One region of the Grylomicrobium aquisgranense genome, then DNA from elsewhere that is predicted to be linked to it. Evidence: predicted binding sites of a transcription regulator. Region 1 holds the regulator's gene; each other region holds the start of a gene.

Region 1 (10,618 bases):
GCACTTGCATTCCTGGAGACGCCAAGTACATCGTAATAATCTCTCTTCTCAGCCATTAAACCAGCCTCCTTATATTCCTTTCATGCAACAGGATGCGGAGCGTATGCTGCCCCGCATCCTGTTTGCGTGTTTATCTTTTAGCTTACTTCTTTTCCTTGAAATCGGCATCCACAACATCATCATTGTTGTGATTGTCATTGTTGCTGCCGGCATTGCCGCTGGTCTGCTGGCCAGCCTGTGCATTACCCTGCTGCTGATACATAGCCTGGGCCATGTCGTTGGCTGCCTTTTCCAGAGCATCCAGCTTCGTCTTCAGGGTATCCATATCGTTCTTATCGATGGCTGCCTGCAGTTCATCTCTCAGCTTCTTGACTTCAGCCTTCTGTGCTTCCGTCACATTCGGATTGTTAGCCTTGAGGGTCTCATCAATCTGGCTGATGTAAGCTTCAGCCTTGTTCTTGGTTTCGATGTCAGCCTTACGCTTGTCATCTTCAGCCTTATGAGCCTCAGCATCCTTGACCATTCTGTCGATCTCTTCATCAGACAGACCGGAAGAGTTCTGGATGGTGATGGACTGCTTCTTGCCAGTAGCCTTATCTACAGCAGAGACATTGACGATACCGTTGACATCGATATCGAAGGTAACTTCAATCTGCGGAACGCCTCTTCTTGCCGGTGCGATACCGGACAGCTGGAAGTTGCCCAGTGTCTTGTTATCAGCTGCCATCGGACGCTCACCCTGCAGCACGTGGATATCTACAGCAGGCTGGTTATCAGCAGCGGTAGAGAAGATCTGGCTCTTGGATGTCGGGATGGTTGTGTTGCGCGGAATCAGTACGGTCATCACGCCGCCGAGTGTTTCAATACCAAGTGACAGCGGTGTGACATCCAGCAGCAATACATCCTTTGTATCACCGGAAATGACAGAACCCTGAATGGCAGCACCAATGGCGACGCACTCATCCGGGTTAACGGACTTGTTAGGCTCTTTGCCAAGCTCTCTCTTGACAGCAGCCTGGACAGCCGGGATTCTTGTGGAGCCACCAACCAGCAGAACCTCATCGAGGTCGCCTGCGGACAGCTTTGCATCAGACAGTGCCTGACGAACCGGTCCCATGGTTCTTTCAACCAGGTCTCTGGTCATATCATCAAACTGTGCACGTGTCAGCGTCGCTTCCAGATGCAGCGGGCCTTCCGGACCGGCACTGATAAACGGCAGGGAAATCTGTGTCTGGACCATGCCGGACAGATCCTTCTTAGCCTTTTCAGCAGCTTCCTTCAGTCTCTGCAGAGCCATCTTGTCGGCCTTGAGATCGATGTTGTGCTCCTTCTTGAAGTTGTCAGCCAGCCAGTCAATGATCTTGTTATCGAAGTCATCGCCTCCCAGATGGGTATCACCAGCTGTGGCAAGTACTTCGTATGTGCCATCGGCAATATCCAGGATGGAAACATCGAAGGTGCCGCCGCCAAGGTCATACACAAGGACTTTCTTTTCTTTGGATGTATCTTTGCCTAGTCCGAATGCCAGAGCAGATGCAGTCGGCTCATTGATGATACGCTTGACATCAAGGCCAGCGATCTTGCCGGCATCCTTGGTTGCCTGACGCTGGGCATCATTGAAATATGCAGGTACGGTGATGACAGCTTCTGTCACCTTCTCACCCAGGTAACCTTCCGCATAATCCTTCAGATAGCTCAGGATCATTGCGGAGATTTCCTGCGGTGTGTACTTCTTGCCTTCCAGCTCAACGGTCTCATTTGTGCCCATCTTTCTCTTGATGGAGTAAACCGTGTTCTTGTTGGTGATCATCTGTCTCTTGGCAGCATCACCAACAATGATTTCACCATTCTTGAATGCGACCACGGACGGTGTTGTTCTATTGCCTTCCGGGTTTGTAATAACTTTCGGCTCTTTGCCTTCCATGACAGCTACGCAGCTGTTCGTTGTACCCAAATCAATACCAATGATCTTGCTCATATTTCTCCTCCTAATGATCAGTTACTCACTGACCTTCACCATCGCTGCTCTCAGCAGCCGATCCTTCAGTTTGTATCCCTTTTGCAACACTTCGACAACCATGCCAGGTTCAACGCCATCGACATGTTCGCTCATGATCGCCTGATGCCAGTTGGCATCAAACGGTTGATTCAGACACGCGATCTCACTGACTCCCTCAGCTGCAAGTGCCGCGGCAAGTTTGTCATGGATCATCTGCACACCCTTGCGGTATGCTTCATCTTTGGTTTCCTGCGCCAGGGCACGCTCACAGTCATCCAGCACCGGTAATACCTGCAATGCAAAATCCTGAATCTTGTACTTGCTGAGCTGTTCAAATTCCTTGTTCAGCCGCTTGCGGGTATTTTCCGTATCTGCATATGCTTTTGCATACGCATTCTTGAGCTGGGCAACCTGCGTCTCAAGCTCGGCATTCTTTTTCTTCAGCTCTTCAATCTCCTTGTTCTTGTGATCAAAGATTGATTTGCTTTCCGTCTTTTTCTCTTCCTTCTTACCGGTTTCCGGTTTATGCTCGTTCTTCTCTTTTTCAGGCTTCTTTACTTCTTCCTGAGAAGAATGCTTTTCGTTCTTTACTTCTTCACTCATTTTTGATGACTGCTGCCTCCTTCATCTGAATCGTCATACATCTTTTCTATCAGCTTGGCTGCATACTGAATCATGGCCACAACCTTGTCATAATTCATCCGGCTCGGTCCCACGACCACCAGCCTGCCATGCTCACCGTCATGTACCTTGAATGGACTGGAAACCACGGCAACATCATCGATCCATGTCAGATGGGCGCCCTGCTGGGTAGTAACGGCAACGGCGTTTTTCTCATGGGGAAGCTGCCGCCAGGCATCTGAGGAAGAATCCTCAAGAAGGCCCATCAGCTTCTTCAGCTTGTCGATATCTTCGAACTCCGGCTGATACAGGATCCGGTCTTTGCCGCTGAAGTAGACGTTGTCACTGGCGAACTTCACAAATGCCTTGACGAATGCTGCGAACAGAATATCGTGCTTCTGGACATTGGAATTCAGCTCCGGTCTGACTTCCTTCATCCGCTCAGGAAGCTCATCGATCGGCACCCCGTGCAGTTCCCTGTTCAGGATGTCGGTGCAGCTTTCCATATCGGAGAATGGAATGTCATCGTCGAAGTGGAAATTCTTTGTCTCGGTATGGCCTGTGTTGGTAATGAATACTCCGACGCAGTTGCGCGGATCCACCTGGAACAGCTTGATATGTTCAAGCTGCTGTTCCGAGGAATCCGGGCCAATGGCACCGGCGGTCATATTGGTCATCTCGGACAGGATCCGGCATGACTGATGTACTGCTTCTTCGATGTTCATATTGGAGACATCGAAGGCACTGCTGATGGCAACTTCCATCTTCTTGTCCATCTGGGCTTCGTTGAGCAGATTCTCACAGTAGAACTTGTAGCCAAGCGTACTGGGGATTCTTCCGGAAGAAGTATGGGTCTTTTCCAGATACCCCATCTCTTCCAGAGCCTGCATATCATTGCGAATCGTCGCTGATGAATACGAGAGATGATACTTCTGCTGCAGCGCCTTGGAACCAACTGGCTCAGCTGTCTTGATATATTCATCTACAATCGCTTTGAATATTTCAATTCTTCTTGGCGTCAGCACCTTGCATCCCTCCTTTAGCACTCTTTCCTGTTGCCTGCTAGTATGGTACATCCACCTGTTAGCACTGTCAAGGATAAAGTGCTAATTCTTTCCAGTTTTTCATTTTTCTTCCTTGTATATGAAAAGCAGGACCGGAATCCCTTCATTCCTGTCCTGCCTGTTCACTGCGTTCTTCTGGATGGCTCTGCTCAAACCGGTAATATGTGATCTTCATGATCCCATATACTTTTTCTTTCTGATACTGCAGCGGTCCAAACGCCTGCGTATAGTTTTCTTCTTTCTTTGCCTCGATAACCACCCTGGCGCCATTCTTCAGCATCCCATGTTCAGCAAGGTACGTCATGACTTCCTCATTGTGCTGTTTTTCATAGGGCGGATCCAGATAGACAAGATCAAACTGCATGCCCTCTTTTGCCAGCAGGGAAAGTGCCTTGCGGTCATTCATGGCAAGAAGTCTTGTCTGTTTCTGACAGCCAAGCAAGGCAATGTTCTTTCTGATGATTTCTGCTGCCGCATGGCTCTGGTCCACCAGGACTGCCTGGTTCATACCTCTGGAAACTGCCTCCAGACCGATGGCACCGCTGCCTGCGTATAAATCAAGCATCGTGCCGCCGTCAAACATGCCGCCAAGCGCTGAAAAGACAGCTTCCTTGACTTTATCAAGGGTTGGCCGGGTCGCCTGTCCTTTTAATGTCTCCAGGCGGCGGCTGGCATAGGTGCCGGCAATGATTCTCATTGCAGATCACCTCTGCGGTAGGATGCGATGACTGATTGAGAAAGGCCGATGGAAAGCATGAAGGACATTGCGGAGGAGCCGCCGGCAGACACCAGCGGCAACGGAATGCCTGTCAAAGGAATCAAACCGGAAACACCGCCGACATTCAGGAATATATGCAGCATGAAATACATGGCTGTGCCCACTAAGACAATGCGGCCGGCTTCGGACTTCATCTGTTTGGCATACCAGAGCAGACGGTAAATGATGATGGCATAAATTGCCATCAGAATAACAAAGCCGGCAAAGCCAAGCTCCTCAACAATAATACCGAGGATATAGTCGTTATTGGCTTCCGGAAAGTTCATGTATTTGCGCACAGAACGGCCAAGCCCCCTGCCAAACAGGCCGCCGCCTGACATGGCAACCAGTGACTGAATGAGCTGATAGCCGCTGCCATAGACATCCGCAAACGGATTGATGGCAGACAGGAACCGATTTTTCTGATAGGTCTTAAACGGCAGTGCTTCCACCAGATGTTCTCCCTGGGGAGAAAGGACAAAAACAGCCAGAACAATAAGACCATAGAAGAGCCCGCGCAGAATATTTTGTGCTTTTTTCAGCTTTGGATTGCGGGGAATCAGGAAGCAGATGCAGAAGATCATGAACTGCACGGACATGGTGCCGAAGTCTTTCTGAATAATAAGGATAATGAAGCTCATGATGAAGCAGATGATCACCGGCCTTTTGACCAGTTCCCAGAATTTTTCATTCCGGGTACGCCGGTCACCCAGATGTCCTGCGACAACAAGGAAAGTTGCGATCTTGGCAAATTCGGATGGCTGAATGGTAATGCCGACGCCCGGGATACGGATCCAGGCATAGGAGCCGTTGGCACCTGTAAAAGCACGGGTAGACAGCAGCAGAATATACAGCGTGATGATGCATACGGAAAAGCCGTTGCCATGGAGCTGGGAAAGGCGGAAATTCCGTGAGGCAAATGCCATCAGAAAGTACCCCATCATCACAAAGATGAGCTGCTTGGCAATGGTGAGCATCAATGTCTTGGGTGCTCCAACGGTTTCACCCATTGTGGCACTGCCGATCATGACAACGCCGAAAAAGGCCAGCAGCATTAATGTGACATGGATGACGGGGTCATGCCCTTTTGCCATCCGGAATGGATTGCTCAGCCGCTTTGTCTTGTGGATATCCTGTGTCTGTACTGTCATGGATACGATTTTAGCATATTTTGTCCCTTTCGAAAAAAAAGCCGGATGGTTAAGCGGTTTCAGCACTGCTTTCAGCTTTACAAGAAGGCTTTGGTTCACTATCATAACAACCGAGGTAAACAAGATGCTTATTAATAATGATACGATCATCAAGGATGACAATCCTTTGATCCGCCAGAAGAGTGAGCCTGTAGAGCTGCCTCTTTCTGATGAGAACAAAGCGATTCTGCGCGACATGCTCAAGTATGTCGAAGATTCTACCAATGAAGAACTGGCTGAAAAGGAAAACCTGCGGCCGGCGGTTGGCATTTCCGCGATTCAGATCGGTATTCCCCGCCAGTTAACAGCGGTGGTTGTGCCGGATGTTGACAAAGATGGCAATGAGATCCAGTGGAAATTCATGCTGGCCAATCCAAAGATTGTTTCTTCCAGTGTGCAGCAGGCTTTCCTGCGCTCAGGTGAAGGCTGCCTTTCCGTTGAGAAGGAACATGATGGTTTTGTCTACCGCAGTGCCAGATGCACCATTGAGGCATATGACCTGTACAGTGAGAAGAATATCCGCATCCGGGTCAGAGGCTATCTTGCCATCGTTCTCCAGCATGAAATTGATCATTTCAGCGGTATTCTCTTCTATGACAAGATCGACAAGAAGAATCCGTTCCATCGCATTGAAGATGCCATTGCGATCTGACAATTCTGCAGTTTTATCAATATCAATCGTGCTATAATGCAGACAGAGAGTTATTTGTCTGCCATCATACAGAAACAGAGGAAATCATACATGAAAGAAACGAAAACGGCGAAAAGACCTTCGCATCCGGTTCGTTACTCCCAGATCTCTGAAGAGACAGCCAAGTCTATCAATCATCAGACTGATACGCTTGTGTATGCTCTGGGCGGTCTTGGCGAAATCGGCAAGAACATGTACTGCTTCGAACACAATGACGAGATTATCATTGTCGACTGCGGCATTCTGTTCCCCGAAGACGACCTGCTGGGAGTAGACTATGTCATTCCGGACTATTCCTACCTTGTCAAAAACCGTGAAAAGATCAAGGCTCTGATCATTACCCATGGCCATGAAGACCATATCGGCGGCATCCCTTTCTTCCTGCAGTCCGTGCATCTCAGAGAGATCTATGCTGCTCCGTTTGCCAAGGCTCTGATTGAAAAGAAGCTGGAAGAACATCATCAGCTGCGCAGTGTTACCATCCGTGACATCAATCCGGATACGCGCATTGATACCAAGTACTTCCACATCGGCTTCTTCAATGTTGTCCACTCTATTCCGGACAGTTACGGTGTCCTGATCAATACGCCAAACGGCCGCATTGTCGAGACCGGCGACTTCAAGTTTGACCTGACGCCGATTGGTGTCAATTCTGACTATCAGAAAATGGCATATATCGGCCAGATCGGTGTGACACTGCTGATGAGTGATTCCACCAACTCCGGTGTACCGGGCTTCTCCATTTCCGAAAAGAAGGTTGCACAGGCGATCAATGAACAGATGCGCAAGACACCGGGCAGACTGCTGGTATCCACCTTTGCCTCCAACGTGCTGCGTCTGAACCAGATTCTGGAAGCAGCCGTCAGCTGCGGACGCAAGGTTGCGGTATTTGGCCGCTCCATGGAAAATGTTTGTGAGATCGGCAAGAAGCTTGGCACGATCAAAATTCCGGATTCTGCCTTCATTACCGGCAACGAGCTCAATACCCTGCCGGCTAACAAGATCTGTATTGTATGCACAGGTTCCCAGGGTGAGCCGATGGCTGCTCTGTCGCGTATTGCCAATGGCACTCACCGCTTCATCAAGATTATTCCGGGTGATACAGTGCTGTTCTCCAGCAATCCGATTCCGGGCAATGGCACCAGTGTTTCGGCAGTTGTCAACCAGCTGACCAGAGTCGGTGCCAATGTCGTCGTGAATTCCCCGCTGACATCGTTCCATACAACTGGTCATGCGCCGCAGGAAGAGCAGAAGCTGATGCTCAATCTGATCAAGCCGAAGTACTTCATGCCGATGCATGGTGAATACAAGATGCTTGTTCAGCATTCCCGCACTGCCCAGGAGACGGGTGTCCCCAAGGATCATTGTCTGATCTGTGCAAACGGCGATATTGTGGTATTGCGCAATGAGGAATGCTTCATCGCCAATGAACGTGTGCAGACCGATGCCATCTATGTGGATGGCAATGACGCATCCGGCCTTTCCACTTCTGTAATCAAGGACAGAAGGATTCTGGCAGAGAATGGTCTTGTTGCTGTCATTGTGGCGATTGACAGCCGCTATAACAAGATCCTGTGCCGTCCATCGATTGTCTCCAGAGGCTTTGTGTATATCAAGGATTCACAGCCTCTGCTCAAGGAAGCAGAGGTCATTGTATACAATGCTTTGACCAAGAAGATGCAGCAGCGCACCACCTTCCAGGAATTAAAGAACTGCATCCGCTCTTCTTTGGAGCCGTATCTGTTCCAGAAGACACACCGCAATCCGATTGTCATTCCGGTCATTCTGAATCAGAAGGCTGCGATTGCGGAAATCAAAGAGAAGACAGCCGGCAGAAGGAATGTGAAACGCACAGGTGGCAGAACAGCCAGAAGTGCACAGCATTCTGAAAAGAAGGAAAACGAAAAGACAGCTGAGACCAGAAAGTGAGAAATCACTTTCAAGACGCTCAGCCGTCTTTTTTATATTACTGCTGCGGTTTCAGGATCAATACGCCTTCTGGTACATGATCCTCATCAAACGTGATCGTGCTTTTTTCCCTGTCTTCTGCTTCCGTGAAAACAGCCTTGACTGCATCGACATCTGCTGTGACCGGATAACCGGTATTGCCGCGGCGGAAATGCATCAGAATGGTCAGCTTTGGCTTGATCTGTTCGATCACCTTCCGTGCCTGCTGTGCATCAATCGTAAAGTAACCGCCGCACGGGATCATCAGCACATCACATCCCTGCAGAAATGTCTGCTCTTTGTCAGTTAACAGACGGCCAAGGTCACCAAGATGTTCAATGGTGCAGCTGCCGGCATGAAGTTTGATGGCTTCACACATACCTCTTTTCGCACCTTCTGCATCATCATGGGGGACCATGATGCCTTCATAGGATATCTGTTTCTCACATGGCACAATCTTCACCAGATCAGCCGCATTGTGGTCACTGTGCTGGTGAGAGCAGTGTACCTGCCCTGCTGTGACAGAGGGCAATGCTAAGCCTGGTACAGAATCATCTGCATACGGATCAAGTACGATGGTGTCCTGCTGGTAGGAAACCTTGAAGCAGGAATGGCCAAGATACTGAATCGAAATCTTACTCATGACTTCTGCCTCCTTTTCCTTTAGTTTAGCAAAATCTTCCCATATGAAAAGAGAGCCGAAGCTCTCTCTTATTATTCATGGCGCAGTGCTTCAATCGGATCCAGGTTGGCAGCCTTGTAGCTTGGCAGCATGCCAAACAGGATGCCGATTGCCATGGAGAATAATACGGCAAAGATTGATGCCGGTATACTGATGGCAACTGGAATACTCATAAACTTGCCGATGAGAAAGGCAAGCAGAATACCGGTGATAACACCAAGAATACCGCCGATGGAAGTCAATACAACCGCTTCCGTCAGGAACTGGGTCATGATTGCTTTTTTGCGGGCTCCCAGTGCTTTCTTCAAGCCGATTTCACTTGTGCGTTCCGTAACGGAAACAAGCATGATATTCATGACGCCAATGCCGCCAACAAGCAGTGAGATGGCAGCAATCCAGATCAGCATGCGGTTGGTTGCACTGGAGAGCTGCTGGATCTGTTTTGCCTGTTCCAGCAGATCCTTGGCTGCATATTGAATCGACGTATCTGAGGACATGACGCTGGCATTGAGAATGTCCGCGGCTGCTTTGCCTGCTCTGGTCATCTGTTTGACATTGTCCACCCGCAACATGACACTTTCCGGTTCATCATACTGATACAGCACCGGCCACTGTGCGGATGGCACATAGACCCTGGCACTCGTACTGTCATTCTGGCTGTAGGTATAATAATCCGCTGCTGAATTGATGACCGGTTCATATGTCTGCTTGGATGTGACGATTCCGACAACCGTAAATGGGGTACTCTGGATTTCAATCGTCTCACCAATCGCATTCTGCCCTTTGAACAGGCTCTTGTAAGCCTGGCTGTCAAGCAGAGCCACGCGTGCATTGTTCTTGTTGTCAGCGGCGGTTATACCGCGGCCCTGGCTGACCGTCAGATCCGCCGTGCCAAGATAGCTTTCATCGATGCCCATGACATAGCCGCTCTGGATGCCATTATCATTGTGATAAATGCCTGTGTAGTCCTGACGGGAATGAAACAGTGACACCTGGCTGACATGGTCAATCGCCGCAAGCTGCTGCTTTGTATCCTCACTGACCGGATAAAAGCCGGAAGGAATTCCCTGAGAGAAATCATATTCCCAGTCTGACTGCTGCACCTGAACAGTGATGGCATTGGTACCAGAACCGACTAGATTTTTCTGAATCTGGTCATTTGTCCCCTTGATCGTGGATACAATGGCAATAATGGCGGCAATACCGATGATGATGCCAAGCATGGTCAGGAAGGAACGCATCTTATGCGATAAGATGCCGCGCAGAGAAAGACGAATATTTTCAATCATTGCCACACCTCCGAAGCATCACCATGTTTGGTCAGGCTGCCCTGTTTTGCACTGGATCCATATGGGAAGGCAATCCAGTCATCTTCACCCAGACCATCGGTAATTTCCATCATGTCATACATGGTATCGCCAACGGTCACTGTCTGTTTGACCAGACGGCCGTTATCTTCTTTCATGACGTAATAGACGCCATTGTCATCACGGATAAACATGGCTTCCAGCCACATTGCCTGTGCGTTTCCAGCATCATTCAAAGCAACAGAAACACCGCTGCCGGCATCATTTGGCATCTGCTCATCCACCTGAATATAGAAGTTATAGTAGGAAACATTGGGATTGCCCATGCCGGAATAGGAATTGCTGTCAGTTGGATCTGTA
Region 2 (10,618 bases), on a different contig from region 1:
ATCTGCTTTGTCCGGGAATCTGTGTCTGACCAAAGACATGGCGATGGAAACAGATTCTTTCATGACATCGCCCAGTTGGCCGGTGACTGTCACCTTGCCGGTTCCCTTCATCATCAGTGATTCAATGAACAGGATTTCACCGCCAGCTGCTGTCCAGGCAAGCCCTGTCACAATACCGGGCTGATCATTCTTCAGAACACGATCATGGTGAATGGGTCTGGCATCAAGATACGCTTTGAGATTATCCTGATTGATCACAAGCGTATCTTTGCGGCCATTGGCAATTTCAACAGCGCAGCTGCGGCATAACGTATCCAGTACTTTCTTGAGGCCGCGGACACCGCCTTCCATCGTATAGGAAGCGATCATTGTCCGGATGGCATCATCCGTCACCTCAAGATCCTTGTCCTTGATGCCCATGGCAGACATAGCCTTTGGCAGCAGATGCTTTCTGGCAATCTGGAACTTGTCGGATGCCGTATAGCCATTGAACTGGATGACTTCCATACGGTTCAGCAGCGGTTCCGGGATGTTGTCGATGCTGTTGGCTGTGCAGATGAAGAAGACATGACTCAGATCATATGGCACGTTCATGTAGTGATCTGTAAAGGTGGCGTTCTGTTCCGGATCCAGCACTTCCAGCAGTGCACTGGCTGGATCACCATTGTAGGAAGCACCAAGTTTGTCTACTTCATCCAATACCATCACAGGATTGCTGGCACCGCTCTTCTGGATCCCGTCCATGATGCGGCCTGGCATTGCCCCGATGTAGGTTCTTCTGTGACCGCGGATATCTGCCTCATCCCGCACACCGCCAAGCGATACACGTACATATTTGCGGTGCAGTGCTCGTGCAATCGATGCAGCAATGGATGTCTTGCCGGTGCCAGGTGCACCAACAAACAGCAGGATCGAACCGGACTGGGAATGTTTCAGATTCATCACAGCAATCTGCTGGATAATTCTCTTCTTCACCTTCTCAAGGCCGAAATGATCTTCATCGAGAACTTTCTGTGCCTCTGACAGAGAAATCTTTTTCGCAGAAGGCGTCTTCCAGTTCAGAGATGTGACAAAATCCAGGTATTCATAGATATTGCCGTACTCTGGTGAATTCTTACCCTCCTGCTTGAGTCTGTTCAGCATCTTGTCTGCTTCTTCACGGGCCGTCGGGTTCATGCCGGACTCTTCGATTTTCTTCTGGAAACGGGCAGCATCAGATACATTTTCCGGATGCATCTTATCAAGCTCATTCTGCAGATATTCCATCTGTTTCTTGATCGCCTGCTCTTTATACGCCTGCTCATATTCCTGGGCAGTGGCAGTCTGGGCATCCGCATTTACGCGGGCAACTTCCAGATAGCTGTACAGGATTTCTTCATAACGGCGGTTGCGTGCTTTGCGGCTGTCCTCTGCCAGCAGTGCATACTTTTCTTCCGGTTTCAGCGGCAGCCACATGCCAAGAGCCGCAATGATCTCGCCTTCATTGGTCCACTGATCCACAAAGCCATCCACAAACTTGCCCCACTGGAAGTGTGACATGTAGTCTTTGACAAGTTTTTTCAGATTGACCAGGTGCTCTGCCTCTTCCTGAGGATCCAGGTCTTCGATATCAGCACGGCGTGAGATATTGGCCATCAGTGTATGGTCTGCCCGGACCGTAATGTTTTCGATATTGACGCGCTGGTCAGTATGAACAACGATGAAGCCGGACATGTTCTCTTCCTGAATGTAGCCGGTGACACCGATCGGGTAGAAGCTGTCTTCGGTGTACTGGGTACGCGGAATGTTTTCACGGGCGATGACAAAGATGATCTTTTCGCCTGCGGACAGATGGCTGCCGGCGGCGGCCTGGAAACTGTCTGACGGGAAGAACAGATTGGCATCTGGCAGTACAAGCTGGTTGTATACAGGAACGATTAACATAAGCCTCCTTTCGCACTCTTACCAATAGAGTGCTAACTCATTTGTAAAATAAATGGGGATAATCCCCGAACACTGACATCTGTCAATGTACTAATAGGATGACACTATGTTGGACACTTGTCAAGTTTTATGATACATTTCTGGTATGTATAACGGAAACAATAAAACAGCATGTCATTCCCAGCAGGCAATTGCGGATGCTCTGTTTGATCTGCTTGCACAGGAGCGTTATGAAAAGATCTCCGTTACGGAGATCTGTACGAAGGCAAATGTGTCCAGGCAGACATTCTATTCCCTGTTTTCCTCCAAGGAGAATGTGATTGCCTATCAGCTTGGCAGAGATGAACAGTATGTGCCATCCCGCTGTCAGGACCATTTCTTTAAAAATGTATGTCTGGATTACAGCCGCTATATCATGCAGGAGAGGGAAATGCTTGCGATCCTGTATGAGAATCGCCTGCTGGGACTGGTCCAGAACATGCAGATGCGGCATTTCCTGGACTGTCCTGATTTTCTGCCCGATCATGATGGCTTATACCGTCAGTATGCCGCATCGTATATTGCCAGCGGTCTGCTGGGCATTGTGCGGATTTATCTGGAAAATGAGGACAGTCTGAATGAAGAAGAGCTTGCGGCTGTCATTACAGATCTGCTCAGCGGTGCCTATCTTCCTTCTGCTTCCTGATCAGAGTACGCGCACACGGATGACGCCATCCAGAGCATTCAGTTCCTGGATGGCTTTTTCAGGGACATCCGTATTGACATCAAAGACGGAATACGCATAGCTGCCTCTGGACTTGTTGGTCATGTTTTCAATGTTGATGCCGTCACGTGCAAACAGCGGCATCATGTTTGCCAGCATGCCGGGCAGGTTGCGGTGGATGATGCAGATGCGGGATGCACCGCTGCGTTCCAGCTGCACATCCGGCAGATTGACAGAATTGCGGATATTGCCATTGGTCAGATAGTCGTCCATTTCCTTGGCTGCCATGCGGGCACAGTTGGACTCTGATTCAAATGTCGTGCCGCCCAGATGCGGTGTCAGTACGGTATTCTTTGTTTCAATCAGCCGTTTGGTCGGAAAATCTGCCACATATCTGGCAACCTTGCCATCATTCAATCCTTTGATCATAGCATCTTCATTGACGACTTCCCCACGGGCATAGTTGATGATCCGCACACCATTTTTCATCAGGGCAATGGCTTTGTCATCAATCATATTTCTGGTTTCATCGGTCAAAGGGGTATGAATCGTGATGTAATCACTGTAGCGGAAGATATCGCGCAGATCAGAGACGCGGAAAACGTGGCGGGAAATGGCCCAGGCGGCATCCGCACTCAGGTATGGATCATAGGCATATACCTTCATGTTGCAGGCAAGGGCAATATTGGCAACTCTGGATCCAACGTTGCCGGCTCCGATGACGCCAAGCGTCTTGCCGGCAAACTCCGGTCCGGCATACTGTTTCTTGACCTTTTCCATGCGCTGCTCTATCGGTCCCTGAGAACCGTCGTATGTTTTAACCCATTCCATAGCCGGCAGGATTTCACGGGATGCCATAGCCAGGGCAAACAGGAAGAGCTCCTTGACACCGTTGGCATTGCCGCCGGGTGTATTGAAGACAACGATGCCCTTTTCAGCACATTCATCCAGCGGAATGGTATTGACACCAATACCTGCCCTGCCGATGCACAGCAGATTCTTTTCAAACGGATACTTGTGAAGGTCCGAAGCACGCACAAACAATGCGTCCGGATGTTCCACCGTTTCAGACAATTCATAGCGGTCATCAGTCAGAATGGTCCTGGCGCTGGGCGAAATATTATTCAATAGTTTAACTTTGTACATGTCTTATCCTTTCCTGTTCTCACTTGCAAACTGTTCAATCCACTGGCACAGTGCTTTGACGCCATCCAGATCCATGGCATTGTAAATGGAAGCACGCATGCCGCCAAGCAGACGGTGTCCCTTCACATTCATCAGACCATATTCTGCTGCGCCCTGAATAAAGCGGGCATCCAGATCAGCATCACCGGTTGAGAATGTCACATTCATGCGGGAACGGCTCTCCTTTTCAGCATACAGATGAAACAGCGGATACTGCTCCAGGGTGCCATAGAGAAGATTTGCCTTTTCCTGGTTTCTTCTGCCGATTTCTTCCATGCCGCCCTGGTCTTTGAGCCAGTCCATGACCAGACCGAGCATATAGATCTGCCAGCATGGCGGCGTGTTGTACATACTGTCATGGGCAATCTCACGCGGATAGGAATACATGACCGGAGTAAGCCTGTCAGGTTCTTTGGCAAGATCTTTGCGCACAATGACCAGCGTCACGCCAGCCGGAGCAAGATTCTTCTGTGCACCGGCATAGATCAATCCGAATTGTGAAACATCCACGGGACGGGACGCAATGTCACTGGACATATCTGCCACAATGGGAACACCATTGGTCTCTGGTACATAGTGCCATTCGGTGCCATAGATTGTGTTATTGGCACAATAATGGAAATAGGACGCATCCGGATGGATGTCCAGTTCTTTCTGCTGAGGAATATGGCGGTATTCATTTCCACTGCCATCATAGGAAACATGCATCTGGCCATAGCGGTTTCCTTCTTCATAAGCAAGTTTTGCAAAGTGGCCCGTCACCGCATAATCTGCCTGACGGTTTTCTTTGAGCAGGTTGAGTGGAATCATCGTGAACTGACTGGATGCGCCGCCTGCCAGAAACAGAACAGCATAGTCATCCGGAATGTTCATGACATCCCTGACTCCCTGTTCGGTATGATCCATGATCTTTGAAAAAGCAGCAGAACGATGGCTCATTTCCATCACAGACATGCCGGTACCTTCATAGTCCAGCAGTTCTTTCTGTGCTCTTTCCAATACGGGCAGCGGCAGCTGGGACGGTCCAGCCGCAAAGTTGAATACACGGTGCATAGTCATCTCCTGATCCCCCTTATGGGCCATTTTAGTACAAAAGGCAAAGACTGCGGAAATAAATTTCGCAAGCTTACAGAAAATGTATGACATGATTGTAAATTTTGCCCGTATTTTTCATCTGATAAATTCGGATGCACTTTCATACGATCTTCACGCTTCTTTGTTATAATGGGTCCTGCACGATGTATCATGCGTTCAATTATGATGAAAGGAGCTACGAATGAAATTTAAGCGATATGGCGCCCTTCTCGCCGCTGCCGCTGTTACTGCCTGCCTGTTTCCAGTGCAGGCAAAGGCAGATGAGGATTATTCCGATATCAATTACTGGACTACAAAGTGTTCCAATGTTTCTTCTTTGACCAGTGATGAAACAAATGCATGCCAGGCATTCCTGCAGTATGCTGCTACGCAGTCTTCTACATTGAAGGATCAGCTGCTTGCCATTGATGCACAGCGTTCTGATGTACAGACAAATATTGATGATTATCAGGCTAAGATTGCGGATTATCAGAGTCAGATTGATACACTGAGCTCACAGATTTCAGATCTGAATGCACAGATTGATGATCTGAATGATCAGATTGCAGATCAGCAGGATAAGGTTGCGGATCTGCGTGCCAAGGTCAATACACAGATTGAAAATTCACAGTCGACAATGCGCCTTTCCAAGTATGTGGATATTCTGATGGGAGCCAAGACCTTCGGAGACTTCCTGAAGATTGCGGCAGGTCTGACTGACCTGACTGAGCATAATCACAGTACGCTTGTTTCACTGAATGATGCCATTGATCAGCTGACTGCTTCCCAGCAGGAGCTGTCCAGCAAGCAGACTGAGCTGCAGACTGCGCAGGATGATATCCTTGCCAAGCAGTATGAAGCGCAGCTGACCGAACAGGATTATGAGAACCAGAAAGCAAATCTGGAGAATCAGTCCAATGATGCATTGACACTGATCTCTTCCCTGCAGGATGCATCGGATACAATTACGGAAGCACAGAGGGAAGAACAGGAAAGACAGATTGCCGAGCAGCAGGCAAAGGCTGAGGCCGAGGCGGCTGCAGCCGCAGCTGCCCAGGCTGCCCAGCAAGCTGCCAATAATTCTGGCGGATCCGGCAATTACGGCAGCAGTTCTTCTACAAATGGTTCCCAATCCAGTGATGCTGCCATCGACGGCTATGCGGTTGTTGCCTATGCCAGACAGTTCCTTGGCCTGCCATATGTATGGGGCGGCAATGGTCCGAACTACTTTGACTGCTCTGGTTTGACCAAGTATGTCTATGCCCACTTTGGCATCGTCCTTGGCCGTACATCTTATGTACAGGAAACTGCTGGCTATGCAGTCTCCTATGCCGATGCACAGCCGGGTGATCTGATCACATGGACAGGACACTGCGGCATCTATGCCGGCAACGGTATGGTCATCAATGCCATGAATCCAAGCATGGGCATCAGAGAATGTCCGATCGGCTGGATTACCAATGGCAACATGATCATTCACCGTCTGTGGTAATTGCATCTAGAAAGAACGTACTCCCTGGGGCAGAGATATCTGCTGCAGGGAGTTTTTTTCTGGGTCTGAAGAGCAACATATCACAGTTGTGAATACGCAGATGATTTCTAAATGATAAAAATAATATACTGTCAAATGAAGCAGACTTTTTGGAAATCATGTCAGCGTTCTTTGGCACGATAAAAAGCAGTTCATGTCAGAAGAGAATTCTCTGCGGACATAAACTGCTTTTTCTTTTCATTGCTTTGATTACAGATTCGTATAACCCATCAGATCTTCATCCACTTCTCTGGCACAGGCTCTTCCTTCTTCAATTGCCCAGACAACCAGTGACTGGCCGCGGTGCATATCACCAGCAGAGAACAGATGGTCTTTAATGCGGTAACTGTCTTTTTCTGTGACCGCTCTGCCGCGGTTGAGTTCCAGATTGAATGCCTTGGATGTGTAGGCTTCACAGCCAAGGAAGCCGGCCGCAATGATCAGCAGCTCACATGGCAGCACCTGTTCACTGCCCTCTTCCTGCACCATCTTTCCATTTTCAAAGTGAACTTTGACTGTGTGCACAGCCTTGAGTTTTCCTTTTTCTGTCTCAATGGCAGCAACCGTTGTCTGATAGATGCGCGGATCATGTCCAAAGACGGCAATGGCTTCCTCCTGCCCATAATCTGTCTTGAGAACACGGGGCCACTCAGGCCATGGATTGTCCTTTGCCCTCTTCTCAGGCGGGCATGGCATCATTTCCAGCTGGGTCACACTGGCACAGTTCTGGCGCAGGCAGGTTGCCACACAGTCATTGCCGGTATCACCGCCGCCGACAATGACCACATGCTTTCCTTCCGCTGAGACAGCACCTTCAGCCTTCTTCTCTGCCAGTACTGCCTTGGTTGCGTTCTTCAGGAAGTCAACGGCAAACAGAATACCTTCTGCTTTTTCACTGCCTTCCAGCTTCAAAGAGCGTGCCTGCTTGGCACCACAGCAGAGAATAACAGCATCAAAGTCTTTCTGCAGATCAGCTGCACTGATGGTTCTGCCAACATCACTGTTGGTATGGAAGATGACACCTTCCTTTTCCATGAGTTCAATGCGTCTTGCGACAACCTTTTTATCCAGTTTCATATTAGGAATGCCATACATCAGCAATCCGCCCGGTTTGTCATCCCGTTCAAACACTTCCACGTGGTGGCCGCGCTGGTTCAGTCTGTCTGCAGCAGCCAGACCGGAAGGACCGGATCCGACGACAGCCACTGCGCGGCCGGAGCGCACCTGTGGAATGCGCGGCTGCATCAAGCCAAGTGCAAAACCATCTGCAATCACAGCATATTCATTGTCTCTGATCGACACTGGTTCTCCATTGACGCCGCACAGGCATGCCTTTTCACAAAGTGCCGGGCATACTCTGGAAGTGAACTCCGGGAATGGGTTTGTCTTGATCAGTCTGGCCAAAGCATGGGCAGGATTGCCGCGGTAGATTTCATCATTCCATTCCGGAATGAGATTGTGCAGCGGGCAGCCGGTTGTCATGCCATGCAGGAAAAGTGAGGACTGACAGAACGGTACGCCGCAGTTCATGCAGCGGGCACCCTGCAGGCGGCGCTGCTCCTTTGTCAGCGGCTGGTGAAATTCCTGATAGTTTTTGATTCTGCGCAAAGGATCTTCAATACCGTTTTCTCTGCGCTGATACAGCAGAAATCCATTGTCTTTTCCCATCTTCATCAACCTTCTTTCTGCATTGCATAGAACGCTTCCAGCACCGCATTCTCATGTTTGATACCCTGTTCTTCATAGCGTCCTGTCACGGCCATCATCTTCTGATAGTCAATCGGGACAATCTTCTTGAACTGAGGAACCCAGCTTTCAAAGTGATCCAGAATCATGCGGCCATGTGCAGATCCTGTTTCTCTGACATAATCTTCCAGGATCTGCCGCAGCTCCTGGATATCGTACTTGTCTGTGACTTCATTCAGCCGCACCATTTCCTTGTTCAGGTTCTGATACAGATCATGGTCACGGTCCAGGACATAGGCGATGCCGCCGGACATGCCGGCCGCAAAGTTCTTGCCGACTTTGCCAAGGATGACTGCACGGCCGCCGGTCATGTACTCCAGGCCATGGTCGCCGCATCCTTCTGCTACGGCTGTTGCGCCGGAGTTTCTGACACAGAAACGCTCACCGGCAACGCCGGCAAAATATGCCTTTCCGGATGTTGCGCCATACAGGGCAACATTGCCGATGATGATATTGACTGCCGGATCAAAGCTGATGTTTTCAGGCGGTACAACAACGATCTTGCCGCCGGAGAGTCCTTTGCCGACATGGTCATTGGCATCACCTGTCAGCCGCAGAGTCAGTCCTTTTGGAATAAAGGCGCCAAAGGACTGTCCGCCCCCGCCCGTGCAGTTGACAACATAAGTATCATCTTTCAGGCTGTCGCCAAACTTTTCAGTAATCACAGAGCCAAGGATCGTGCCGGTTGCACGGTTGACACTGGATACTTCAATGCTTTCGGCATGCGGCTTTTTCTGCTTGAATGCCTTCTCGAATGCTGGCAGAAGCACTGCTTCATCAACAGTGTTTTCCAGATGGAAATCATAGACATCATGCGCATCATAGTGACGCTCTTTTGCACTTGCATAGGAAGGATCCGGCAGCCAGCCCGCCTGCTCTCTGCCTGCATCCGCAAAGGCGAGGCAGTCACTGCGGCCGACCATTTCATCAACTGTCTTGAAGCCAAGCTTTGCCATTTCTTCACGCAGCTGCTGCGCGATGAATTCCATATAATGGATGACATCTTCCGGTCTGCTGCGGAAACAGCTGCGCAGCTTTGTATTCTGGGTAGCAATACCGAATGGACAGGTATCCTTGGCACAGACCCGCATCATTGTGCAGCCCATAGCGACCAGCGGTCCGGTCGCAAAGCCGAATTCCTCTGCACCAAGCAGTGCAGCTACGGCAACATCCCGGCCGCTCATCAGCTTACCGTCTGTCTCCAGACGTACTCTTGTACGCAGCCCGTTGTCAATCAGAGCCTCCTGTGCTTCGGCAATGCCAAGTTCCCATGGCATGCCGGCATGATGGATGGAAGACCATGGAGCAGCACCAGTGCCGCCGTCAAAGCCGGAGATCAGGATAACCTGGGCACCTGCCTTGGCAACACCGCAGGCAACCGTGCCAACGCCTGCCTCAGAGACAAGCTTGACGGAAATACGTGCTTTGCGGTTGGCATTCTTGAGATCGAAGATCAGCTGGGCAAGATCCTCAATGGAATAGATATCATGATGCGGCGGCGGTGAAATCAGGGAAACGCCTGGCGTCGCAAATCTGGTCTTTGCGACCCATGGGTAGACTTTTCTGCCTGGCAGATTGCCGCCTTCACCTGGTTTTGCGCCCTGTGCCATCTTGATCTGAATTTCATTGGCACTGTTGAGATAGGCAGAGGTAACACCGAATCTTCCGGAAGCAACCTGCTTGATGGCAGAGTTGCGGATTGTCCCGAAACGTTCTGGATCCTCTCCTCCTTCACCAGTATTGGATCTGCCGCCGATGGTGTTCATGGCGATGGCCATGCACTCATGTGCTTCCTTAGAGATGGAGCCAAAGGACATGGCACCGGTCTTGAAGCGTTTGACAATGGACGATACCGGTTCCACTTCTTCCAGCTTGACCGGCTTACGTTTTGGCACCAGGACAAGCTCATCACGCAGACGGTGGGGCTTTTTCTTCTCCAGCAGATCTGTATAGGCACAGAAGGTCTCATAGCTGTTCTCCCTGACTGCCTTCTGCAGTGTCACAATGACATCCGGTGAATACAGATGGTCATAGGCACGCTCATTGGAACGCAGGCGGTGGTAGCCGATCGCATCCAGCGTTGTATCAACGCCCAGGCCAAGGGGATCAAAGGCATGGTCATGACGGGCAAGCACATCGGCTTCAATCTCATCCAGACCGACACCGCCGACCCGGCAGGAGATGCCCGGGAAGTAAGTGTGTACAACATCTTCGCTCAGGCCGATGGCTTCAAAAATCTTGGCAGACTGGTAGGACTGCAGAACCGAGATTCCCATCTTGGCTGCTGTTTTGACGATACCTGCAAGCAGTGCATTGTCATAGTCCTGCAGGGCGGTGTGATAATCTTTATCCAGCAAGTGCTTGTCAATCAGTTCCGTGACGCATTCATGAGCCAGGTATGGATTGATGGCTCTGGCGCCAAAGCCAAGGATGGCCGCACACTGATGCACGTCACG
Region 3 (10,618 bases), on a different contig from region 1:
CACGAAGTTTTTAAAACAGAATATTCTGCTTTCGATGTGTCTTGTTTTTGCTGGTATCTTCAGTGGATGCCAGAAGAAAGATGATGCGGCAGTGCATGTAAAAGGCTGTCAGTTTATTATTCCGCATGGCGATCACTATGATATCGGTACTGAACTTCATCTGGATCAGCCAATGAACAGGCATACCGGAAGTATGCAGATTGAAGACCAGAAATTTCTGGACATGGTCACCATTATTGACAACGCAGACGAATCACCAGATGATACAGATCTTTGTCCCGCTGAAGGGTATACAGCAAGCACAGCCAAGGAACAGATATCTGTAAAGATTCCGGATGATAAAGTGGATGATGTCAAAGCTATCATGAAAGACTATCAATATCAGATTGCATATGACAGCAGTGACGGCTATCCGGGTTTCTCTTATACTATGACACTTCCGCTGATTGACAAAACGGAATAACAGACAGATATGAATTACCTGTAGTAATTTTCCTGGTATTCAGGTGTATTTTGAACAGACAGCTATGTGAACTTGCATTCCGTCTGTGCTTGTTGCTTTGAACTCGTCTGATACGGATGCAGCAGAAATAGTGATCAGACGGGCAGCAGAGGGAAGAAAAAGCGTCTCCTGATTCTTTCATGACTGTCTTGCTTGCGTACATGATCGGAATGCAAGCCAATACAATGCAATAGATCTGTTGCACTGCGTTTTGCAATTTAGAAACTATCAGGAAAATATTATAGAAATGATGAGACCATAAAGATAGATTGATTGTGACAACGTCTATAATTTGTGATTTAGTAAAATGAAACTTCTCAAGGTCGATGTATAAGACTGTTTGAACTTACAAGCAAATACAGAAATATTAGATAAAATAAGTGCAAAAATGAATAATAGGACAAATAAGATTCTGCTGATCGCTGTACTTGTTTCGCTGGGATTGAATGTTTTTCTTGGCATAAAGCTCTATCAGAACAGGACAACGACATCAGATGTTGAGATCAGCTATGATGCGATCAATCCCGTGGATTTTCAGCAGGGGGAGAATGTGATTCTTGCTCAGGGAACCTCACAGTATCCCCATGACGCATTGAGCTATCTTTTGCTGGTGGACAATGAAGGGCAGATTGAGAAGATCTATTGTCTTGATGGACAGTATGGTGCGATTGCGTTCAATGATCAGACAGGTGAAGTGGTTGTGCTTGGAGAAAAAAATGTGCTGAGAATTGGGACGTCTGTGACGCAGGAACAGGATGCCAATCCACAGTTTCTTTCGCAGCAACGCAGTGACATCTATTTTAGCAGGAACCGTATCTATGTGAATTCGCAGCCGGTGAAGGATGAGAGGCTTGGCTTTACGCCGAAGCTAGGCTATGCAGGATTTGTGGATCTTTCTTCTCTTGGTACCGATCTGCATATGATGCCGGTTGGTGTTGTGATTGTTTCGGGAAAATAGATGATTGTAACAATATGGCAGCAGGGGATTTGAAGTGATCTCCTTATCGGGTGCAAAAGCCTGACAGTTTAAGAGGTTATAGGATTAGCATAGACTAATTTCTTGCATATGAAAAAGACGCATTGTCATGATGCGTCTTTTCAAGGGTGTTACTGATTGTCAGCAGTTTCCTCTTTTTCTGTCTTTTCTTCAGTTTCTGCTGTTTCGCTGTTTTCTTCTGCCCTGGCAGGTTCAACAGGATCTTCTTTGCCTGCGTTGCTTCCGGCAGCTTTCAGCATCAGCTCGGTCACCTTGCGGGTATAAGCAACCGGATCATCAACCGGCAGACCCTGGATTAACATTGCCTGATCATACAGCACACCGGCATAGTCTTTCAGCTGTGCCTTATCATTCTTGTAGGCATCCTGCAGAACTTTGAAGATCGGATGGTCAGGATTGATCTCCAGAATCTTTTCAGCCTTGATATGCTGGTTCATCGGATCCTGTGACATATACTTCTCCATCTCCAGGGAAACACCTTCATCAGAAACAATGATCACCGGATCATCCTTCAGACGGGAAGAAATACGCACTTCCTTGACCTTGCCATCCAGATCATCCTTGATGGCTGTAAGCATATCCTTGTTCTTCTCAGCCGTCTCCTCCTTGGCTTTCTTCTCTTCCTCTGTATCCAGGTCCAGATCACCCTTGGAGATATTCTGGAACGGCTTATCCGCATAAGACTGCATGATACCGGAGAAGAACTCATCACGCTCATCCAGGAAGTACAGAACCTCATAACCCTTGTCAATCACTTTGGCAAAGATCGGGGAACGCTTGATCTCTTCAATCGAACTGCCGCAGGCATAATAGATTGCCTTCTGTTCCTTCGGCATTCTGTCTGTATATTCCTTCAAAGTGACATATTTGTCTTCCTTGCTGGACTTGAACAGAATCAGATCCTGCAGTTTCTCTTTATTTACGCCATAGTCACGGTAGACACCATACTTCAGATTCAGGCCGAAGTTGTCAAAGAACTTTTCATAACCGGCCCGGTCATTCTTGAGCATATCCTCCAGGGCATTGTGAACCTTGGTTTCAATTGACTTGGCAATGGCCTTGACCTGACGGTCCTGCTGCAGCATCTCTCTGGAGATGTTCAGATTCAGATCATCACTGTCGACAAGACCTCTGACAAACCGGTAATACTCCGGCACCAGATCCTTGCACTTATCCAGGATAAACACACCCTTGGAATACAGCTGCAGGCCTGGTTCATAATCGGAGTAATAGAAGTTGTACGGTGTCTTGGAAGGAATGAACAGCAGGGCGGTGTAAGATACATTGCCTTCCACATGATAGTGGATGACTTTTTGCGGATCTTCCCAGTCACCAAACTTAGCCTTGTAGAATTCGTTGTATTCCTCCGGCTTGATCTCATTCTTGTTCTTCTTCCACAGCGGTATCATCGAGTTCAGTGTCTGCATCTCTGTGGTTGTGATTGTCTTGTCCTTATCTGTTGGATCCGGAATGCTCTTTTCACACTCCATCTCGATCGGATAGCGGACATAGTCACTGTACTTCTTCACCAGATCACGGATCTTGTACTCCTGCAGATAATCAGAATACTTCTCATCATCTGTATCATCCTTGAGATCCAGCGTAATTCTGGTGCCAGGTCCATCCTTTTCAATCTTGGAAATCACATAGCCGTCTTCACCGGAAGAACTCCAGGAATAAGCCTGATCACTGTGGACACTCTTTGTCTCTACCAGCACATGCTTGGCAACCATGAAGGCAGAATAGAAACCAACACCAAACTGGCCGATGATATTGGTGTCCTCATCTGCTTTCTCCATTGCCTGACGGAACTCAGCGGAACCGGATCTGGCAATCGTGCCAAGATTCTTCTCCAGTTCCTCATCCGTCATACCGACGCCATTGTCTTCAATGACCAGCTGACGGGTATCCGGATGGCGCTCAATCGTAATCTTGAGATCCTTTGCATCATCCGGATGATCATGATCCGTCAATGATAAATAGTGGCGCTTATCCAGCGCATCACTGGCATTGGAAATCAACTCACGCAGGAAGATTTCCTTATTGGTGTAAATGGAATTGATCATCAATTCCAACAGCCGCTTTGATTCTGCTTTAAACTGTCTTTTTGCCATAACCAACACCTCCGTTTAGCACTCTTACTTTTAAACTGCTAATGTATATTAGCACTCCTATATGATGATTGCAAACGGTATCTGACAGTATGCAAACAGGCTTGTTCCATTTATAATGGCAAAGTAGATGAACTGATAATCAATTGCGGAGGTGTAGAAATGTCTAGCAAAGATCATAGACAGAATCATGACAGAAAGCAGGAAGAAAGCCTGCACAGGGTGAATCTCAATATGAGAAAGCTGCGGATCAAAGCAGGAATGACACAGCGTGAGCTTGGCGAGAAGATCGGCCTTGACCACCGCAGCATTTCTGCCTATGAAAACGGGCATTATGAACCCGGTGCATCGGTCATCATCAAGTACTGTGATGTCTTTCATATCACACCGGATGAACTGCTTGGCTATCACACACATGAAGAGGATGCCAGATATTTCCTGACACCGGATGAGATCAATATGGTGATGGCATTCCGGCGCCGGCCTGAATACGTACAGATGTCCGTCAAGACACTGTGCCTGCATGGATACCGTTTTCTGAGTGAAGAAGAAGATATTCGCCAGGACATGGAATGGGTGGAAAACCGCAAAAGACAGATGAAGATTCAGAAGAATATGGAGAAGTGGGCACAGAATGTTAAGAAATCCGGTGAAAGTCAGAAAGGATGAATGGGCCGCTCAAGATAGAAAACAAGGCTTGTTTGTACTAAAATAGTCCTATGAGAGAAATTGAAGCTGCGCAATTGGTTCCATTGATTTCTGATGCATGCGGCCATATGGCCGTCTATTATCAGCCGGATGTCTATCAGTCCCTCAAGGATGCCAGGAGTCAGGAAACCGGCATCTCAGCCCAGGTCATGGATATCCTGCTGGAAAATGCGGATGTGGCTGTCAGAGAACATCTGCCCATCTGTCAGGATACTGGTCTTGTGACTGCCTATGTCACACTTGGACAGGATATCCACATAAACGGCTCTCTTGTTGAAAACATCCAGAAAGGTGTTTCACATGGATACACAAAGAATCATCTGCGTGCCTCTGCTGTGGATGACCCGCTGTTTGCGCGCCATAATACCGGTGACAATACACCTGCCATCATCTATACCAATGTTGTGGAAGGAGATACTTTCCAGATTGATCTGATGGCAAAGGGCTTTGGCTCAGAGAATATGTCAGCACTCAAGATGCTGAAACCTGCCGAAGGACTGGATGGTGTCAGGCAGTTTGTGCTGGATGCGATCAAGGCAGCCGGTCCCAATGCCTGCCCGCCGATGGTTGTCGGTGTCGGCATCGGCGGCACCTTTGACTACAGTGCATATCTTGCCAAGAAAGCACTGCTGCGTCCATTGTCACAAAGCAATCCGGATCCCCACTATGCAGATCTGGAACAGCAGCTGCTGCGTGAAGCTAACAAACTTAATATCGGCCCCATGGGCCTGCATGGACACACTACTGTACTGAAAGTACAGACAGAGTATTATCCAACCCATATTGCCGGCCTGCCATGTGCAGTCAATATCTGCTGCCATGCCTGCCGCCATGAAAGGATCGTGCTGTGATGAAAGAAATTCATCTGCCACTGACGGAAGAAGAAATTGCCAGCCTGCATGCCGGTGATGGCGTATTATTGTCAGGCGTCATTTATACAGCCAGAGATGCTGCCCATAAGCGGATGGCCCAGTTAATCAAAGAGGGTAAGCCGCTGCCATTTGATCTCAATGGCAGTGTCATTTACTACGTTGGTCCAACACCCGGTGATGACCGCCATCTGATTGGCTCAGCCGGTCCGACAACTTCTTCCCGCATGGATGTTTACACACCCAAACTGCTGGACCTTGGCCTGAAGGCAACGATTGGCAAAGGACGCCGTTGTGAAGCTGTCAAAGAAGCCATTGTCCGCAACAAAGCCATCTATTTCATCGCGGTCGGGGGAGCAGGTGCTTTGATGTCACACTGCATCACATCGTGTGAAACCATCGCCTTTGACGATCTTCTTTCCGAAGCAGTCAGAAAGCTGACCGTGAAAGATCTGCCGTGTTTTGTCGGCATCGATGCCAGCGGAAATGATATTTATGATACGAAAGGAAGCCAGCTATGAGTGATCTTTATGAAGAATCTCTGCAGATGCATGCACGCTATCATGGCAAGCTGAAAGTGGAACCAAAGGTTCCCTGTCAGGATGCCCATGATCTTTCTATTGCCTACACGCCAGGTGTTGCCCAGCCATGCCTGGAAATCCAGAAAAACCCTGAAAACAGCTATAAGTATACCGACCGCGGCAATACGGTAGCGGTTGTTTCAGATGGTACGGCCGTACTTGGCTTAGGTGATATCGGTGCCCAGGCCGCATTGCCGGTTATGGAAGGCAAGGCGCTCCTGATGAAGCGGTTTGCCGGCATTGACGGCTGGCCGATCTGCCTGAACACCAAGGATCCTCAGGAAATCATCAACATCGTCAAAGCACTGGAACCAAGCTTTGGTGCCATCTGCCTGGAAGATATCTCGGCACCGCGCTGTGTGACCATTGAGCGCACACTGATCGAGCAGATGCATATCCCGGTCTTTCATGATGACCAGCATGGCACTGCCATTGTGGTTCTTGCGGCATTGATCAATGCACTCAAACTGCGCCATGAAAAACCGGAGAACATGAAGGTGGTCATCAGCGGCACCGGTGCTGCCGGATCCAGTATCATCCGGATGCTGTACCATTATGGCTTCCATCACATCTATGCCTTTGATATCAACGGCTGCCTGCGTCCTTCACACCGTGAAGAATATGACGGCCTGCGACAGGAACTGCTGCAGTATGTCAACCTCGATGGACGAGATTATCAAAGCCTTGCGGAAGGACTGAAAGATGCGGATATCTTCATCGGTGTTTCTGCACCGCGCCTTGTGACCAAAGAAATGGTCGCGTCCATGCATGAAAAGAATATTGTCTTCCCGATGGCCAACCCGGAACCGGAAATCACATATCAGGAAGCCAAGGATGCCGGGGCATGGATCGTGGGTACAGGCAGAAGCGATAATCCTAATCAGGTGAACAATCTGCTTGCTTTCCCGGGTCTGTTCCGCGGTGCCCTGGATGCCCATGCGACCAGAATCACGGAAGACATGAAGATTGCAGCATCCATGGCCATTGCCTCATTGATTGATGAGAAGGATCTCAGTATAGATCACATTATTGCATCGCCGTTTGATGAGAGGGTTGTACCGGCAGTTGCCAAGGCAGTTGCCAATGAAGCCGTTCGGTCTGGCTTTGTACGTTCATAAATACGCAAAACAGGGGTGGGGGAATATATGACACAAGCACAGGACAGCAGCTATCGAAGTTGGCTGACATCAATCCGAATATCCGGACGGCTGTATCTGCATGAAAAAGCGGAAGTACAGCGCATTGAAAAAGAACATCCGGATTTTAAGAATATGCCGTTTTCACCTGATCTGATCAAGATCGGTGTCGCTGATGATACCGGCTGTGGAGAGCTGGAACTGTATCAGTATCTGCTGGAAGACATTGCAAGAATCGAGAAGGTCTTTGAAGCCGTGGAGAATCTGTGCGGGACATCTGCCAGGCAGATTCTGTGGCATCACTTTATTGAACTGGATACACAGGAAGATCTCGCCAGCCGTCTGCACATTTCCAGAAGACAGCTGCAATATGCAATGAATAAGTGGATGAAGAAGGTATATGACGATGGACAGTGAGTGCACAGATCAGTATACATTTGCGTATTTTAAGAAAGCATGTCATGGTTACTTCAATGATCTTGGCAGACTGCAGCAGCTGCAGCTGCACCGCAGGCAGCTGATTCACAATGCCGAGGGGGTACATTCTGTTGATCTTACCAAGGTCATGGGAAAGGACAATCACCAGCCATCGTCTGATCCGCGGTTGGAAATCATGCATCAGAAAGACCTGACAGAACAGGAAATTCAGCAGGTATTGGGCAGGATCCAGTACATTATTACGGTACTGGAGAATATACCCGATCCTGGCTGCCGGGCTCTTCTGTGGCGCGCGTATGTCCAGCGTAAACCAGTCAATCTGTTGGCATCCCATCTTTCTCTGTCAACGGATTATGTCCTGAAGCTGCTGAAAGAAGAAGTCAGAGCGAGCCTGAAAAAGATGCAGAACCATGATGCTCTGCAGCAGCGCAATGCTGTTGTTTCCACATGCGAAAATGAAAAGCCAGAAGAGAACAGCCTGTGACATCTCACAGGCTGTTTTCTGGCTGCTTCTGATAGGTACGTATGACAAACTGGCCGGTAAGAGGAAATGAGCCTGCCTGTGCCAGTTTTTCTTTACCTTTGATCCCGGTTTTATAAGCATAGGGCGTCATGGCAAACAAGGCATGCATCAGATCAGCGGCAACACAAAATGTATCTGTAATGACCTTTTGATCCGTCAGTACCAGGGAGGTATCCAGCGGCTTGATGACATTGCGGTAGGGCTTTTCATAGAGAATCTGCTTCATCTCAATCAGATGATCAGGCCCTGGCGTGACAAAGACAAAATGCCCGCCTGGCACAAGCAGTCTTTCGATTTCATCTTTTGCAAAAGGGGCAAAGCAGGTCAGAATCAGATTGGCACATGCATCAGGAAAGGGCAGATCAAAGATGGATGCCAGCACATACTGTGTGGATGAATCATGTCTGGCAGCGTGCTTCAAAGCATCCTTGGACAGATCAATGCCATATTTCTGATTTGCAGGAATCTTCTGTGTGTAATAGCCTTCCCCACAGGCAAGATCCAGAAATGTATCCGGATGATATGCTTCGATCTCTTTGACAAGCGCATCCCGCAGAAAGCCATAGGCCCCGCTGGCAAGGAATGCACTTCTGGCCTGAATCATTTCCTTATTGTCGCCATGGGCTTTTTTCTGCGAAAGAAACAGGTTCAGATAACCGCTGGAGGCATAGTCAAAGCAATGGCCGTTCAGGCAGATGGCCTGATGATCCTGATGAGATAAAGGCTGATGACAGATCGGACATAATATTTGCATGGCTCTATTGTAACAAAATCAGCAGGACGCTGACAGAAAGAATGTTGACTGGGAGTCAGTCATATGCTATATAACATCCAGGAGGTATCCATGAAAGACAGTAAGAACACAGAAGAGAGAAAACAGGAATTCGTGGATGCGGCGGAGAAGCTGTTCAAGGAGAACGGCATCATGGACACGACAGTGAATAACATCGTGAAGGAACTTGATGTTGCTAAGGGACTGTTCTATTACTACTTCAAGTCAAAGGATGATGTGATTGATGCCATCAGCCAGAAATACAATGATGCATTCAATCAGTCAATGATGAAGGATATGAGCAGCACCGACTGGAAGCAGCAGGTGGATCAGTTCATAGACAACTGCATTCAGTCTTTTGCGGATATGGACGCAAAGCTGCAAGGCAAGCGGGATGATGTGGATCTGTCTGCGCTGAGCAGCCGCAGTGTGCATGAGGCAAAGCAGGCCAGTTCCAGGGCGTTAAGAACGCTGTTGGAAGAGGGAAACCGTATCAAGAAAACAGCCATCTGTGACGCAGATTATTATGCAGATCTGATTACCGGCGGGATTGCCTACATGGTATCCAAGGGTGACAGAGATGCTGAGAAGATCAAAGAGATTGTATGGGATCTGATCAACAGATCCGGAAAGGATGAAAACAATGAGTGATTTTGACAAGCAGTTTAATGATTTCGCAGATATGGTCGCAAAGTATGTCAACGTTGGTGTACAGAAAGTAAAGGATGTGGCAGACTTCCAGACAAAGAAGATGAAGCTGCAGTCTGAAATCGGTCAGAACCAGCGCGATATTACCAAGGCATATACAAAGCTTGGCCAGGCATACTATGAGGCAAAGGAAAACAATGCCCAGATGTCTGATGTGGAAGATGTCATGGAATTGATCCGCTCGAAGAAGAAGCTTGTGGATATGCTGCAGGAAAAGCTGGATGCCATGAAAGACAGCGAAGAAGAATAACAGATACAAAAAAAGACACTGGCATGATTATTCATCATGCTGGTGTCTTTCATGATAGGAGTAAATGCATCCACAGTAATCCTGGTGATACAGGTTAAACTCTGAAACAATCTCATCCCGGCGGACCTGTCCGCCTTTTTTCTTGAAATCTGATACAAAGTAGTGGATATCCGGATAGTCTTTCGCCAGTTCAAGACCAATCTGATTCAATACCTGGCTGTCTTTCTGGCGGGAGATTGTCATCACTGTCGTAAACCAGGCAAAGCCATGCGCATGGGCATACGCAAAGCCCTCTTTCATTCGTGCCCGATAGCAGCCAAAACACCGCTTCCATCCTTCCGGATCATCCGCCCGTGCACTGAGCACTTCTCTTGTATACGCGGCATTGTCATACGGCGGTACAACAACTTTGACATCATCCATACCTAATAATGGCAGCAGCCGTTCCAGCTCCTGTTCACGCCGCTGATATTCACTGGCAGGGTAGATGTTGGAATTGTTGTAGAGAATCGTGATATCAAAATAATCATGCAGAAATTCCAGCGGCCATCCTGCACACGGCCCGCAGCAGGCATGCATCAGCAGCTTTGGCTTTGTGCCGGATACCTTTACCTGCTTCAATTCATCCAGTGATTTCAGATACCAGTTGGTGCGCTGAGATGATTTCCGGCTGGCTAGATAGGTACGATATTCTTCCTTTTCAGACTCATTCATGGGTTAAGAACATGCAGTCTCCAAACGAGAAGAAGCGGTACTTCTCATCTACGGCATGCTTGTAAGCCTTCATGACAAGATCATAGCCAGCCAGTGCACAGATCATCATGATCAATGTGCTCTTGGGAAGATGAAAGTTTGTTAACATGCCATCGATTGTATGGTACTGATAGCCCGGATAGATAAACAGACGCGTCTCCATCGTGCACTCATGGAAGCTGCCATACTTGTTCCAGACAGATTCCAGCGTACGGACAGAAGTTGTGCCAATGGCAATGATTCTTCTGCCCTCAGCCTTGGCCTGATTCA

Evidence for each region. Region 1 encodes HrcA, which represses chaperone genes, less so after heat shock. Its sites were predicted from a motif close to TTTTAGCACTNNNNNNNNNNNAGTGCTAAAA; they were not measured.
Region 2: the regulator HrcA is predicted to act here: its motif matches at 1,931-1,961, upstream of lon (endopeptidase La).
Region 3: the regulator HrcA is predicted to act here: its motif matches at 3,627-3,657, upstream of htpG (molecular chaperone HtpG).

What each region holds. Positions count from the first base shown of each region.
Region 1 covers NZ_JALBUR010000007.1:68,377-78,994, forward strand. Annotated here, with positions in the region: gene dnaJ (molecular chaperone DnaJ) at 1-56, opposite strand, end outside; gene dnaK (molecular chaperone DnaK) at 143-1,978, opposite strand; gene grpE (nucleotide exchange factor GrpE) at 2,000-2,602, opposite strand; gene hrcA (heat-inducible transcriptional repressor HrcA) at 2,599-3,645, opposite strand; gene rsmD (16S rRNA (guanine(966)-N(2))-methyltransferase RsmD) at 3,788-4,381, opposite strand; gene MOZ60_RS04405 (FtsW/RodA/SpoVE family cell cycle protein) at 4,378-5,592, opposite strand; gene def (peptide deformylase) at 5,717-6,283, shown strand; gene rnjA (ribonuclease J1) at 6,374-8,251, shown strand; gene MOZ60_RS04420 (MBL fold metallo-hydrolase) at 8,289-8,912, opposite strand; gene MOZ60_RS04425 (ABC transporter permease) at 8,984-10,240, opposite strand; gene MOZ60_RS04430 (biotin/lipoyl-binding protein) at 10,237-10,618, opposite strand, start outside.
Region 2 covers NZ_JALBUR010000001.1:51,236-61,853, reverse strand. Annotated here, with positions in the region: gene lon (endopeptidase La) at 1-1,923, opposite strand, end outside; gene MOZ60_RS00285 (TetR/AcrR family transcriptional regulator) at 2,069-2,608, shown strand; gene MOZ60_RS00280 (phosphoglycerate dehydrogenase) at 2,609-3,772, opposite strand; gene serC (3-phosphoserine/phosphohydroxythreonine transaminase) at 3,776-4,864, opposite strand; gene MOZ60_RS00270 (C40 family peptidase) at 5,088-6,377, shown strand; gene MOZ60_RS00265 (glutamate synthase subunit beta) at 6,627-8,084, opposite strand; gene gltB (glutamate synthase large subunit) at 8,090-10,618, opposite strand, start outside.
Region 3 covers NZ_JALBUR010000001.1:107,165-117,782, forward strand. Annotated here, with positions in the region: gene MOZ60_RS00540 (hypothetical protein) at 1-463, shown strand, start outside; gene MOZ60_RS00545 (hypothetical protein) at 891-1,460, shown strand; gene htpG (molecular chaperone HtpG) at 1,610-3,613, opposite strand; gene MOZ60_RS00555 (helix-turn-helix domain-containing protein) at 3,773-4,279, shown strand; gene MOZ60_RS00560 (fumarate hydratase) at 4,330-5,169, shown strand; gene MOZ60_RS00565 (Fe-S-containing hydro-lyase) at 5,169-5,708, shown strand; gene MOZ60_RS00570 (NAD(P)-dependent malic enzyme) at 5,705-6,886, shown strand; gene MOZ60_RS00575 (hypothetical protein) at 6,914-7,321, shown strand; gene MOZ60_RS00580 (hypothetical protein) at 7,305-7,826, shown strand; gene MOZ60_RS00585 (putative RNA methyltransferase) at 7,831-8,619, opposite strand; gene MOZ60_RS00590 (TetR/AcrR family transcriptional regulator) at 8,710-9,288, shown strand; gene MOZ60_RS00595 (hypothetical protein) at 9,281-9,595, shown strand; gene MOZ60_RS00600 (epoxyqueuosine reductase QueH) at 9,623-10,309, opposite strand; gene queA (tRNA preQ1(34) S-adenosylmethionine ribosyltransferase-isomerase QueA) at 10,302-10,618, opposite strand, start outside.